3 regions of the Cytobacillus sp. EB106-05-05-XG126 genome follow, and region 3 is predicted to be linked to each of the others. Evidence: riboswitches for the same ligand, from Rfam matches in the RefSeq annotation. Region 3 holds a riboswitch; each other region holds the start of a gene.
What was found. A riboswitch is a leader RNA that binds a small molecule or an ion and turns the genes downstream of it on or off. The one in region 3 is predicted to bind S-adenosylmethionine.
Positions count from the first base shown of each region.

Region 1: another riboswitch for S-adenosylmethionine. It lies ahead of AC3WTL_RS05175 (methionine biosynthesis PLP-dependent protein); the one in region 3 lies ahead of AC3WTL_RS14575 (methionine ABC transporter ATP-binding protein).
Region 2: another riboswitch for S-adenosylmethionine. It lies ahead of AC3WTL_RS16165 (methionine ABC transporter ATP-binding protein); the one in region 3 lies ahead of AC3WTL_RS14575 (methionine ABC transporter ATP-binding protein).

Region 1 covers NZ_JBYTDU010000001.1:1,031,437-1,035,269, reverse strand. The annotation lists gene AC3WTL_RS05190 (2-oxoglutarate dehydrogenase E1 component) at 1-768, opposite strand, end outside; gene AC3WTL_RS05185 (hypothetical protein) at 1,085-1,324, opposite strand; gene AC3WTL_RS05180 (H-type small acid-soluble spore protein) at 1,489-1,668, shown strand; SAM riboswitch class I at 1,846-1,961, shown strand; gene AC3WTL_RS05175 (methionine biosynthesis PLP-dependent protein) at 2,037-3,149, shown strand; gene metC (cystathionine beta-lyase) at 3,146-3,833, shown strand, end outside.
Region 2 covers NZ_JBYTDU010000005.1:51,973-55,805, reverse strand. The annotation lists gene AC3WTL_RS16175 (SCP2 sterol-binding domain-containing protein) at 4-342, shown strand; SAM riboswitch class I at 394-495, shown strand; gene AC3WTL_RS16170 (O-acetylhomoserine aminocarboxypropyltransferase/cysteine synthase family protein) at 582-1,898, shown strand; SAM riboswitch class I at 2,039-2,142, shown strand; gene AC3WTL_RS16165 (methionine ABC transporter ATP-binding protein) at 2,294-3,319, shown strand; gene AC3WTL_RS16160 (methionine ABC transporter permease) at 3,312-3,833, shown strand, end outside.
Region 3 covers NZ_JBYTDU010000003.1:320,774-324,606, forward strand. The annotation lists gene pdxR (MocR-like pyridoxine biosynthesis transcription factor PdxR) at 1-665, opposite strand, end outside; gene AC3WTL_RS14570 (DMT family transporter) at 797-1,711, shown strand; SAM riboswitch class I at 1,784-1,883, shown strand; SAM riboswitch class I at 1,987-2,088, shown strand; gene AC3WTL_RS14575 (methionine ABC transporter ATP-binding protein) at 2,247-3,278, shown strand; gene AC3WTL_RS14580 (methionine ABC transporter permease) at 3,268-3,833, shown strand, end outside.

The sequences.
Region 1 (3,833 bases), on a different contig from region 3:
AAGCACATTTAACCTTCCACGGTGGGCCATTCCGATGTTAATCGTTTTTGCTCCATCAGAAACGGATTCAGAAACAATTTCATCCAGTAACGGGACCATTGTATCCAGACCCTCAATGGAGAATCTCTTTTGTCCGACGAAAGTTTTATGAAGGAACTTTTCAAATTCCTCAACTTCAGTCAGTCTTCTTAAAACTTTCAGTCTTTCCGCTTTTTGCATTGACAGCTTGTGGCTGTTGGCCCCTATTTTACGGCGAAGCCAGTCTTTTTCGTTTTCATCAAATATATGCTGGAATTCAAAAGCAATGGGTCCCATATAAGCGCTCTTCAGGAATTCAATTGCTTCAAGTCCGTTGCGTAAAGGATATGTGGCATCTTTGGTAATGACACCAGCAGGGATCTCTTTTAAGTCATTTTCAGTTAAGCCATATTTGCTCAGTTCAAATAAAGCAATTTCCGATTTATTGTTACCCAGTGGATAAATATCGGCAGCCAAGTGGCCATATGTGCGGATATTATCTGCCAGGCGAATAGCAGCAAGTGTTTTCTCAAGCTGTCCGGCATTCATTGGCTGATTTGCAGATGAAGCCATTTGCACCGTTCCTTCACTCGTAAGAGGGGAACCATTTTTTTCAAAGTACTCTTTCATTTCAGGATCAATCGAGGATGGATCCTCTAAATATCTTTCATAAAGTTCAATAACGTAGCCAAGGTTTGGGCCATGAAATCCCTGTTCAAAAGGTCCCTCACCATTCAATGGCTTTTTCATGGAAAATTACCTCCATAACTGTTTTGTAAGTGAATAATTCAATACGTTTTTTCTCTCTAAAAGTACAATACCCATCATAAGAAGGGATTAACAATTCATTTTTACGAATAATAATATTTTTCAGAGGATAAAACGTTTCCACAGCTATTCTAACACGTAAAATCTAGTTGTACAAAGATAAAAACATGAATATAGTGGAAAACTATTAAAAAAATTTTTTAATAATTACTTATTCTAATAAAATGATTTGTAAATGGGTAAACATTTATAAATAAGAAATAACTGAACATATAAAAAAAGCCGAAAAGTTTCGGCTTTAAAAAGTTTCTACCAGGTTAATATAGATTTGTTTCGATTCATTGGTATTTTTTCTGTTTTCTTTAAGGGAAGATTCAATGGCTTCTCTGGTATCTACGGGAAAATCAAAATGACCGCATGTTGTACATTTTTGGAATAAGCTGCCGGCAACATTCACTTCAATGCCATCAATTGTCCGGAAAACGGCTGGCCCATCTGTTTCAGCAAATCTGTGACGGCAGTGACTATGTTCTTGCATAATAGCTTCCCTCCAAGAAATATTATTTTCCTCATTATTATAAAGGAAATATTCTGAACTTTAAAGCGATCTACCTATAACAGTTTATGCCAGGCTCATTTTAAAAGAATAATATGTGTCTTTTTAAGGCACATTAAAATTATTCAAATTCAGGAGGTTTTTCCATGAATATAGGCAGAGCAAAAGAGATTGCTGAGTCTGCTGAAATGCACAGTGTTACTTTAAATGGCATACCGATCATCATTCAGCATGTAGATGAGCAGACTAAGACAGCACGCATTTACACAAAAGCAAATTCTGAAAAAGAAATGAATGTGTCGGTTAACGATTTGATTGAAGAATGAATACCCTAAAAAAACTTTCCAGAATGTAATGGAAAGTTTTTTTGGTTCAAGATCATATTTTAGGCAGAAGGACTCAAGATGCCTGGCCCGATATTTTTTATAACATGAAATATTCAAAAAAGTGTTGACTATTAACGGTTTACTGTAGTAAAGTTTAGAGAAAATTTAATATTTGATTTCTTATCCAGAGAGGTCGAGGGTAAGGCCCGACGACGCCTCAGCAACCAGCAATCGTATTTTGATTGAAAAGGTGCTAATTCCTGCAAGTTTTTTAGAAACTTGAAAGATAAGAAGAATGGCTGTTCACATTAAAAAGTCTTCTTCTTATAGAAGGCTTTTTTTATTTTAAAGAAGGAGTGTTTACCAGTATGTACAATATTGACACCAAATTAGCGCAAATCGGAAACAGGAGCGAATCAGCAACAGGAGCAGTGAATCCGCCTGTATACTTTTCAACCGCCTACCGGCATGAAGGCATTGGACAGTCAACTGGCTTTGACTATAGCCGAACAGGCAATCCTACCCGCCAGCTGCTTGAAAAGGCGATCGCCGATCTTGAAGAAGGCGATCAAGGCTATGCCTGCAGTTCTGGAATGGCTGCCATCCTTACGATTCTTTCCCTCTTTAAATCAGGAGATGAGTGGATTGTTTCCAAGGATTTATACGGCGGAACCTACCGTCTGCTTGAACAGGGCTTCAAAAAATGGGGACTGCAGAGCAAATATGTGAATACGAGCACTCCGGAAAATGTTGAAGAGCTAATCACCGAAAATACGAAAGCTATTTTTCTGGAGACTCCCACTAATCCGCTCATGGAAGAGACAGATATTCAGTTAATAGCTGATATCGCGAAACGGCATAATATTCTCCTGATCGTTGATAACACATTTTACACCCCCCTTCTTCAGCAGCCTCTAAAGCTTGGTGCTGATATTGTCATCCATAGTGCGACAAAGTATCTTGGAGGACATAATGATGTACTTGCCGGTTTAGTTGTCGCAAAAGGCAAACAGTTATGTGAGGATCTTGCCATGAACCACAATGCTGCCGGTGCAGTCCTTAGCCCATTTGATTCCTGGCTTTTGATCAGAGGCATGAAGACACTCTCTCTTCGCATGGAACGTCATGAAAAAAATGCCCGGGAATTAGCGGCTTTCTTATCAGACCACGCTGCCGTAACGGAAGTTCTTTATCCAGGCAAAGGAGGAATGATATCTTTCCGGGTCCAGGATGAATCCTGGGTGAATCCTTTTCTGCAGAGCCTCTCCCTCATCTCCTTTGCTGAAAGCCTTGGCGGAGTCGAGAGTTTTATAACATATCCCGCAACACAAACGCATGCGGACATCCCAGAAGAGATCCGCATTGAAACAGGTGTCTGTAACAGGCTTCTGCGTTTCTCGGTTGGAATCGAAAATGCAGAAGATTTGAAGGCGGATCTTCAACATGCTTTTGCAAAGGTTTTAAAGGAGGCAGTACGATGAGTACGAATTACACATTTCAAACGAAATTACTTCACAATAATCAAAAGTTCGACCCGGAAACAGGAGCTGTCAGTGTACCGATCCAGCATGCCTCCACTTTCCATCAAAAAGATATAGATGCATTCGGAAAATATGATTACAGCCGCAGCCTGAATCCAACAAGGGAAGCACTTGAAGAAGTCATCGCCGAGCTTGAAGAAGGGATTAGAGGGTTTGCCTTTTCTTCTGGAATGGCTGCCATTTCCACAGCATTCCTCCTCTTGTCACAGGGAGATCATGTGGTCATTACAGAAGACGTATATGGCGGAACCTATCGCATGACAACAGAAGTCCTGTCCCGTTTTGGCATTGAGCACACATTTGTTGATATGACTAATCTAGAGGAAGTAAAAGAAGCAATCCGTCCAAACACAAAAGTTTTTTATGTAGAGACTCCTTCCAACCCGCTGCTGAAGGTGACAGATATACAGGCCATCAGTTCACTGGCAAGACAGCATGGAGCCCTGACATTTGTGGATAATACATTCCTTACCCCTGCCCTTCAAAAACCGCTCTCTTTAGGGGCGGATATCGTGCTGCACAGCGCAACCAAATTCTTATCCGGACACAGTGACGTCGTAGCCGGCTTAGCTGTTGTGAAGGATCCGGAGTTAGGTGCAAGATTGGCTTTTCTCCAAAATTCCT
Region 2 (3,833 bases), on a different contig from region 3:
GCTGTGAGGAGTTTACCTGATGTATTTATCCGGGAATTAAAGGCTAAAGGGCATCTTGGATTTTTCTTAAGAAGTTCAAACTTTTCTCTGCTTATTAAGGCGGGAAACACATGCATTCCTTTGAAAATTTCGAATGGGGAAATACAGAAGGCAAGCCGCACCAGCCATTTTGATGTTGAAATCTCGGGATCGGAAGAAGCTGTATTGTCACTGATTACAGGAAAAGTAAAGCTAAGGGATGCCATTTCCCAAAACGAAATAATGCTTGAAACCACTTACAGAAAAAAGTTGCTTCTCGAGTCTTTTTTCTGTTTAGGGAAAATTTCACTGCACAATACTTGACCGTTTTTTTAATAGTATGATAATATCGTTTTAATATTAATTAACTGAATATTCTTATCAAGAGAGGCGGAGGGACTGGCCCAGCGAAGCCCGGCAACCGGTAAAATACACGGTGCTAAATCCAGCAGAGCAGAATGCTCTGGTAGATAAGAAGAGTCGATATAGCCCTCTTCTTATGAAGAGGGTTTTTCTGCTTTTAAGAAATGAAATAAAAACATTTTTATAGAGGAGAGATAGCGATGACGGACAAACAGAAAAATTACCGCTTTGAAACAATTGGAGTACATGGGGGGCTGAAGCCTGACCCTGTAACTGGCGCGAGGGCGGTCCCAATTTATCAGAATAATGCTTATCAGTTCAAAAATACAGATCACGCTGCAGATCTCTTTGCCCTGAAAGAACCGGGATATATTTATAGCAGGATACATAATCCAACTGTCAGTGTGTTTGAGGAAAGAGTGGCCATGCTTGAAGGAGGAGTGGGTGCGCTGGCTCTTGCCAGCGGCCAGTCTGCTATTACACTTGCCATTTTAAATATCGCCGAAGCTGGTGATGAAATTGTAGCCGCATCCAATTTATATGGGGGCACTTATAATTTATTTGCAGTTACACTTCCCAAGTATGGAATAAAGGTAAAACTGGTGGATCCAAAGGATCCGGAAAATTTCCGGAGTGCCATTACAGATAAAACAAAGGCTGTCTTCGCCGAAACAATTGGAAACCCCAGCCTGAAAATCCTGGATATTGAAAAGGTTGCCGCAATTGCCCACGAAAACGGTGTGCCGCTGATTGTCGATAACACTTTTGCTACCCCTTATCTTTGCAGGCCTATTGAACATGGAGCTGACATTGTCATACACTCTGCGACAAAATGGCTGCTCGGCAATGGGACCACAATGGGGGGAGTTATTGTGGACGGCGGAAAATTTGACTGGAATTCTCCTAAGTTTCCGGGCTTTACAGAGCCTGATCCGAGCTACCATGATATTGTCTATAGCGAAGCAATTGGCGAAGCTGCTTATATTATCAAAGCACGGGTACAGCTGTTAAGAGACTTAGGACCTGCAATGAGTGCGCAAAGTGCATTCCAGTTCACACTGGGTCTTGAGACTCTGCATGTGAGAATGAAGGAACATGTTGCCAATACCAAAAAGGTAGTGGAATATTTGGAGGCGCACCCAGCCGTTAATTGGGTGCTCTATCCAGGTCATGAAAACCACCCGGACAAAGACTTGGCAGATAAATATTTGCCAAAAGGAGCCGGGGCAGTGGCTGTATTTGGAATTGCGGGCGGACGAGAGGCTGGAGCCAAGCTGATCAATAGCTTGCAGCTATGGGCACATGTGGCAAATGTCGGGGACGCAAAGAGCCTGATTATCCACCCTGCAAGCACTACTCATCAGCAGCTGGATGAGGAAGGTTTAAAGGCTGCAGGAGTGCCGGAGGACCTGATTCGGATTTCGATCGGCATCGAAAATGCAGAAGATTTAATTGAAGACCTGGAACAGGCGATAGAAGCAGCTGCAGGTCTCACATCGCTAGCTGCAAAAGCGTAAAGGAAAATTTACCATTCACTTTTTTCCGAAAGTTTGAAATTTCATCGTTGACACCTTTTTAATGGCTATGATACGATAGCAAACGTAGTTAAAAAACTGCTTAATTCATTTAAAGTATTAATTTAATATAGAACGTTACGCTCTTATCAAGAGAGGTGGAGGGAAGTGCCCTATGAAGCCCGGCAACCGTCAATTAGTTGAAATGGTGCCAATTCACTCAAAGCATAGCTTTGATAGATGAGAGAAAGGACTAAATTTTTTTATGCCTTTCTGCTCATGTGCAGAAAGGCATTTTTGCTTTTGCGCATGAAAGCCTATATAGAGTGAAGAATAGGGAATAAAAGCAGTCTATTAATTATTATCTGTATCTTTCGATAAAAGAGGTGACTATCACGTTGATTTCCATAAAAGATGTACAGAAGATATTCTCTTCAAAAAACGGTCAGGTAAAAGCAGTTGACGATGTGAACCTGGAGGTAAAAGAAGGAGAAATCTTCGGTGTTATCGGATACAGCGGTGCAGGTAAAAGTACCTTAATCCGCATGCTGAATGGGCTGGAGCTTCCTACCCATGGCAGTGTAACAGTAGCAGGCAATGAGGTTTCAAAGATAAAGGGAAGCAAGCTAAGAAAAGCGCGGCAGGAAATAAGCATGATTTTCCAGCACTTCAACCTGTTATGGTCGAGGACAGTAAGAGAGAATATTGCATTTCCGCTTGAAATCGCATCCGTTTCCCGGCAGGAAAGGCTCAAAAGAGTAGATGAGCTCATTAAACTCGTCGGTCTCGAAGGAAGAGAAGATGCCTATCCTTCCCAGCTTAGCGGGGGTCAAAAGCAAAGAGTTGGGATTGCCAGAGCCCTAGCCAATAATCCAAAAGTGCTGCTTTGTGATGAGGCAACATCTGCCCTTGATCCGCAGACAACAGACTCCATTTTGGAGCTGCTTGTTGACATCAATGAGCGGCTGGGCTTAACCATTGTCCTCATTACACATGAAATGCACGTAATCCGTAAAATTTGCCATCGGGTTGCTGTTATGGAAGGCGGCCGGATTGTGGAAATCGGCCCTGTATTGGATGTCTTTAAGAATCCGAAAGCTGTGATTACAAAGCGTTTTGTCCAGCAGGTGACAGAGCCTGAAGAAACGAAGGAAACAATTGATCATCTGGTCGATTTGTATCCAAAAGGAAAAGTAGTCCAATTAGGATTTGTCGGCGAAGCAGCTGAACAGCCATTGATTACAAACCTGATCCGTCACTTCCAGGTAACTGTTAACATTCTGCAGGGGAAGATCTCCCAGACGCAGAATGGCTCCTACGGTACCCTATTCATCCATGTTGATGGAGAAGCAGAGGAAGTTGCAAAAGCGATTGAATTTATCCATTCTCAGCAGGTGGGCGTGGAGGTGATTTCCAATGCTTAATGAATGGTTTCCAAATGTGAAATGGGACTCCATGTGGGAAGCTACTGTGGAAACTCTCTATATGACAGCTATTTCTGTTATTGCAACGTTTATTTTAGGAGCGATTTTGGGGCTGCTGCTCTTTTTGACCTCAAAGGGGAATATCTGGGAAAATGCAGCAATCAATAAAATTATCTCTGCGTTCGTCAATATTTTCCGTTCGATTCCATTTATTATCCTTATTGTATTACTGATTCCATTTACGAAGTTTTTGCTTGGGACAATGATTGGGGAGGATGCAGCATTGCCTGCATTAATTATTGGTGCTGCCCCGTTTTATGCCCGAATGGTGGAAATCGGCTTGAGGGAAATTGACAAAGGGGTAATTGAAGCGGCCAAGTCAATGGGCGCAAAAACAAGCACGATTATCTGGAAGGTTCTGCTTCCGGAATCAATGCCCGCCCTTGTTTCGGGAATAACCGTGACAGCTATCGCGCTGGTTGGCTACACAGCCATGGCTGGTGTAATCGGCGCC
Region 3 (3,833 bases):
TTCATGCCAGAAGACCGGAAAAGCTGTAAAGAATATAGGTAAGAGGGCTTTTCCAGAAATACGGGTGCCCCTCTTTGCACAAGTCCGAGTGAAACAAGCTGCAGTGCCTGCAGCCCTCCCGAAACAATAAGTATCGAGGAAGGAGAAGTGAAGATTCCGGATGCTGCCAAATACTCACTGACTGCCTGTCTTAATGGCAAAAACCCTTTTGGTTCCTCATAACCGAGTTCACTCAATTCATCAGCAGCTTCCTTTAGAACTTTCTGCATTGTTTGTACAGGGAAAATTTCTGGGGAAAGCTCTCCTTTGCTGAGCTGTATAAAAGCGGGGTCATTTTCTAAGTCATTAATTTCCTGAACAATTTTTTCGCTGGCTCTGTGTATCCCTGTATCGATATACTCACTCCAGCTGGCAGACTGCCTTGAAGCGAGCAGAGTCCATGTATTATTAATAACCTTAGTGCCAACCCCTGTTTTCCCCTCTAGTAATCCATCTGCTGCAAGTTCTTCCAGAGCAGTGATAATGGTGCTTCGGTTTACTCCAAACTCTTCAGCCAGTTTCCGCTGGCTTGGAATTTTACTTCCGATTGGCCATTCTCCTTTGGATATCTTTCCTTTAATCGTTTCCATAACTTGCTGATATTTTGGCAATTGTGCTTTATCCATCCATATAACCGCCTTTATGAAAATTGGCTGGCAAAATTCTTTTCTAATTGGTTGAGGACATTGTATCAGTTATTGATTATCCTGAAAAGCAGCACTGATAATGGCTGGAAATGCTGATAAGGGGGATGAAGATGGCAAATAAAAAATTTATGATTATCGGGGCGCATAGTTCTATTATCATTCTCTGGGCATCCGCATTCCCGGGAATCCGGGCTGGGCTTGAATCGTACTCCCCGGAACACCTTGCCCTTTTCAGGCTATTAATTGGCTCTATTGCACTTGGTGTCTTCGCACTGGTAAAGAAGGTGCGCCTCCCGGATATAAGGGATCTTCCTGCTATTTTTATGCTGGGATTCCTTGGTTTTACGGTTTATCATACAGCACTGAATATGGGAGAAAAAACAGTAAGCGCCGGACCGGCAAGCTTGATTGTCTCAATGACTCCAATCTTTTCGGCTGCTTTGGCTGCTTTATTTTTAAGGGAAAGGTTTGGAAGAGCAAGGTGGACTGGTTCCGCTGTCAGTTTTGCGGGTGCCGCACTAATATCGCTTGGTACAGGAGGCGGGTTTGTGATCCAAACCGGTATTTTATTCGTCCTCCTTGCTTCCATTTCAGAAAGCATCTATTTCGTATTTCAGACTAAATATTTTAATAAATACGGATTTTTGTCATTTACATTGTATACGGTATGGGCAGGGACTGCTTTAATGCTGGTTTATCTTCCCGGGCTCGGAAATGAGATCTTTCATGCTTCGGCCGAATCCACTTTAAGTGTCCTCTATTTGGGGATTTTTCCGACGGTAATTCCATATATTGCCCTGGCTTTTCTTGCATCCATAGGGGGGGCGTCTGAAGCGGTGAGCTCTCTATATCTGACTCCAGTAATGGCGTTTGTCATTGCGTGGATTTGGCTGGGGGAGGTGCCAGCTATGTTATCCATTGTGGGTGGGATGATCGCTCTAGCGGGTGTGGTGATTATTCACCGAAAAGATAGCTCTAAAGAAGTTACTGAAATTTATGAAAATGAATCAAGTGAAAATATTTGAAAAATATGATTGACATCCTTTTCTTTAAGATGGTAAAGTAATAAACATATTAACAACCGCATAGTAAAAATCTTCTTATCAAGAGAGGTTGAGGGACTGGCCCTATGACACCTCGGCAGCGGACAAAAGTGTACCGTGCCAAATCCAGCAAGCATTGCTTGAAAGATAAGAAGAGGACCATTGATAAATGCTGCCCTCTTCTTTCTTTAGAAGAGGGTTTTTGTTTTATGCGGAAAAATACTACATCAAGATTCTATTCATAAACATATGAATAATTCTTATCGAGAGAAGCAGAGGGACCTGGCCCAATGAAGCTTCGGCAGCAGGCAGACTGCACTGTGCCAAATCCAGCAGGCGAATAGCCTGGAAGATAAGGAGAGGATTTCAAAAAACCTCTTCTGGCGGAAGGGGTAAATTTCAGGATATAATTCTTAGTTTTCGCATAGGAATAATTAGATAACAAAAGGTGACAGGCACCTATACCAGTTCATTTAAGTGGTATTGGTACCTGACACCATCAAAGGAGAGATGCTGCATGATAGAGTTTCAGAATTTAAAGAAGGTCTATGAAAGCGGAGGTCAGCAGGTAGCTGCTCTGGATGGAATAGATTTAAAGATTAATAAGGGTGAAATTTTCGGGGTGATCGGCTTCAGCGGTGCGGGAAAGAGTTCTTTGATCCGCTGTGTCAATTGGCTGGAGAAGCCGACTTCAGGAAAGGTCATTGTCAGCGGACATGATCTGACGGCTTTATCTGTAAGAGAAATTCGTGAAGTGAAAAGAAACATCGGGATGGTTTTTCAGCATTTTAACCTTTTAAACTCCAAAACCGTGTTTGCCAATGTGGCGATGCCGCTCACACTGGCTAAGATCCCTAAAGATAAAATCAAAAAGCGTGTCCATGAACTATTAGAATTCGTGGGGCTTGCCGACAAGGCGAACAGTTATCCCGATCAGCTGTCAGGCGGGCAAAAGCAGCGGATCGGAATCGCCAGGGCGCTGGCAACCCAGCCTTCCATTCTATTATGTGATGAAGCTACTTCAGCTCTGGATCCGCAGACTACCAGCTCGATCCTGCAGCTGCTGAAAAAAATAAATAAAGAATACAACATTACCATTCTGATCATTACCCATGAAATGTCTGTAATCAGGGAAATCTGTGACCGTGTCGCTGTCATCGAAGCAGGAAAAATTATTGAAGAAGGAACCGTCTTCAATGTCTTTTCTTCACCAAAAACACAAACAGCGAAAAACTTTGTCAGCACGGTTATGAATGATCAAATACCTGACTCCATTAAGCAAGTAATTGAAAAACAGCAGGGGCTTCAAAAGGTATTCAGAATCAACTTTGTCGGAAACTCTGCCGGGCAGCCGCTGCTTTCTCAGGTCGCCAAAAAGTTTAATATCGACTTCAACGTCCTGTTTGGAAATATTACTGAATTACAGGGAACACCATTTGGCAACCTGATTGTCGAATTCCAGGGTCCGGACAGTGAAATCAGGCGTGCTATTCAGTACATCAGCCAGGAAAAAGTTTCAATAAAGGAAGTGACATCACGTGCTAGTTAACCAGGAAAAAATCATCGAAGCCTTAATCGAAACGGTCCAAATGGTGGCATTCTCATTGCTGTTTTCAGCTCTTATCGGACTGCCGCTTGGGATTTTGCTTGTTGTGACAAGGAAAGGGCATCTGCTGGAAAACACCGTTGTTTTTAACATCATAAACAGCATTATTAATATTTTCAGATCAGTCCCATTCATCATTTTAATGGTAGCGATCATCCCAATCACCAGAATGATTGTCGGAACATCGATTGGAACTGCTGCAGCCGTAGTGCCGCTCGTCTTTTATGCAGGACCATACATTGCGAGATTAATAGAAAATTCATTGCTTGAGGTTGATCCGGGAGTCATTGAAGCGGCAGAAGCAATGGGAGCGACACCGGGACAGATTATCCTTAAATTCCTGATTCCGGAAGCACTCAGTTCGCTGGTATTAGGCTTCACTATTGCGACAATTGGTCTGGTCGGAGCATCAGCCATGGCCGGGGCAGTCGGAGGCGGCGGCCTTGGTGACCTTGCCATTACATACGGCTATCAGCGATTCGATACAACCGTCATGCT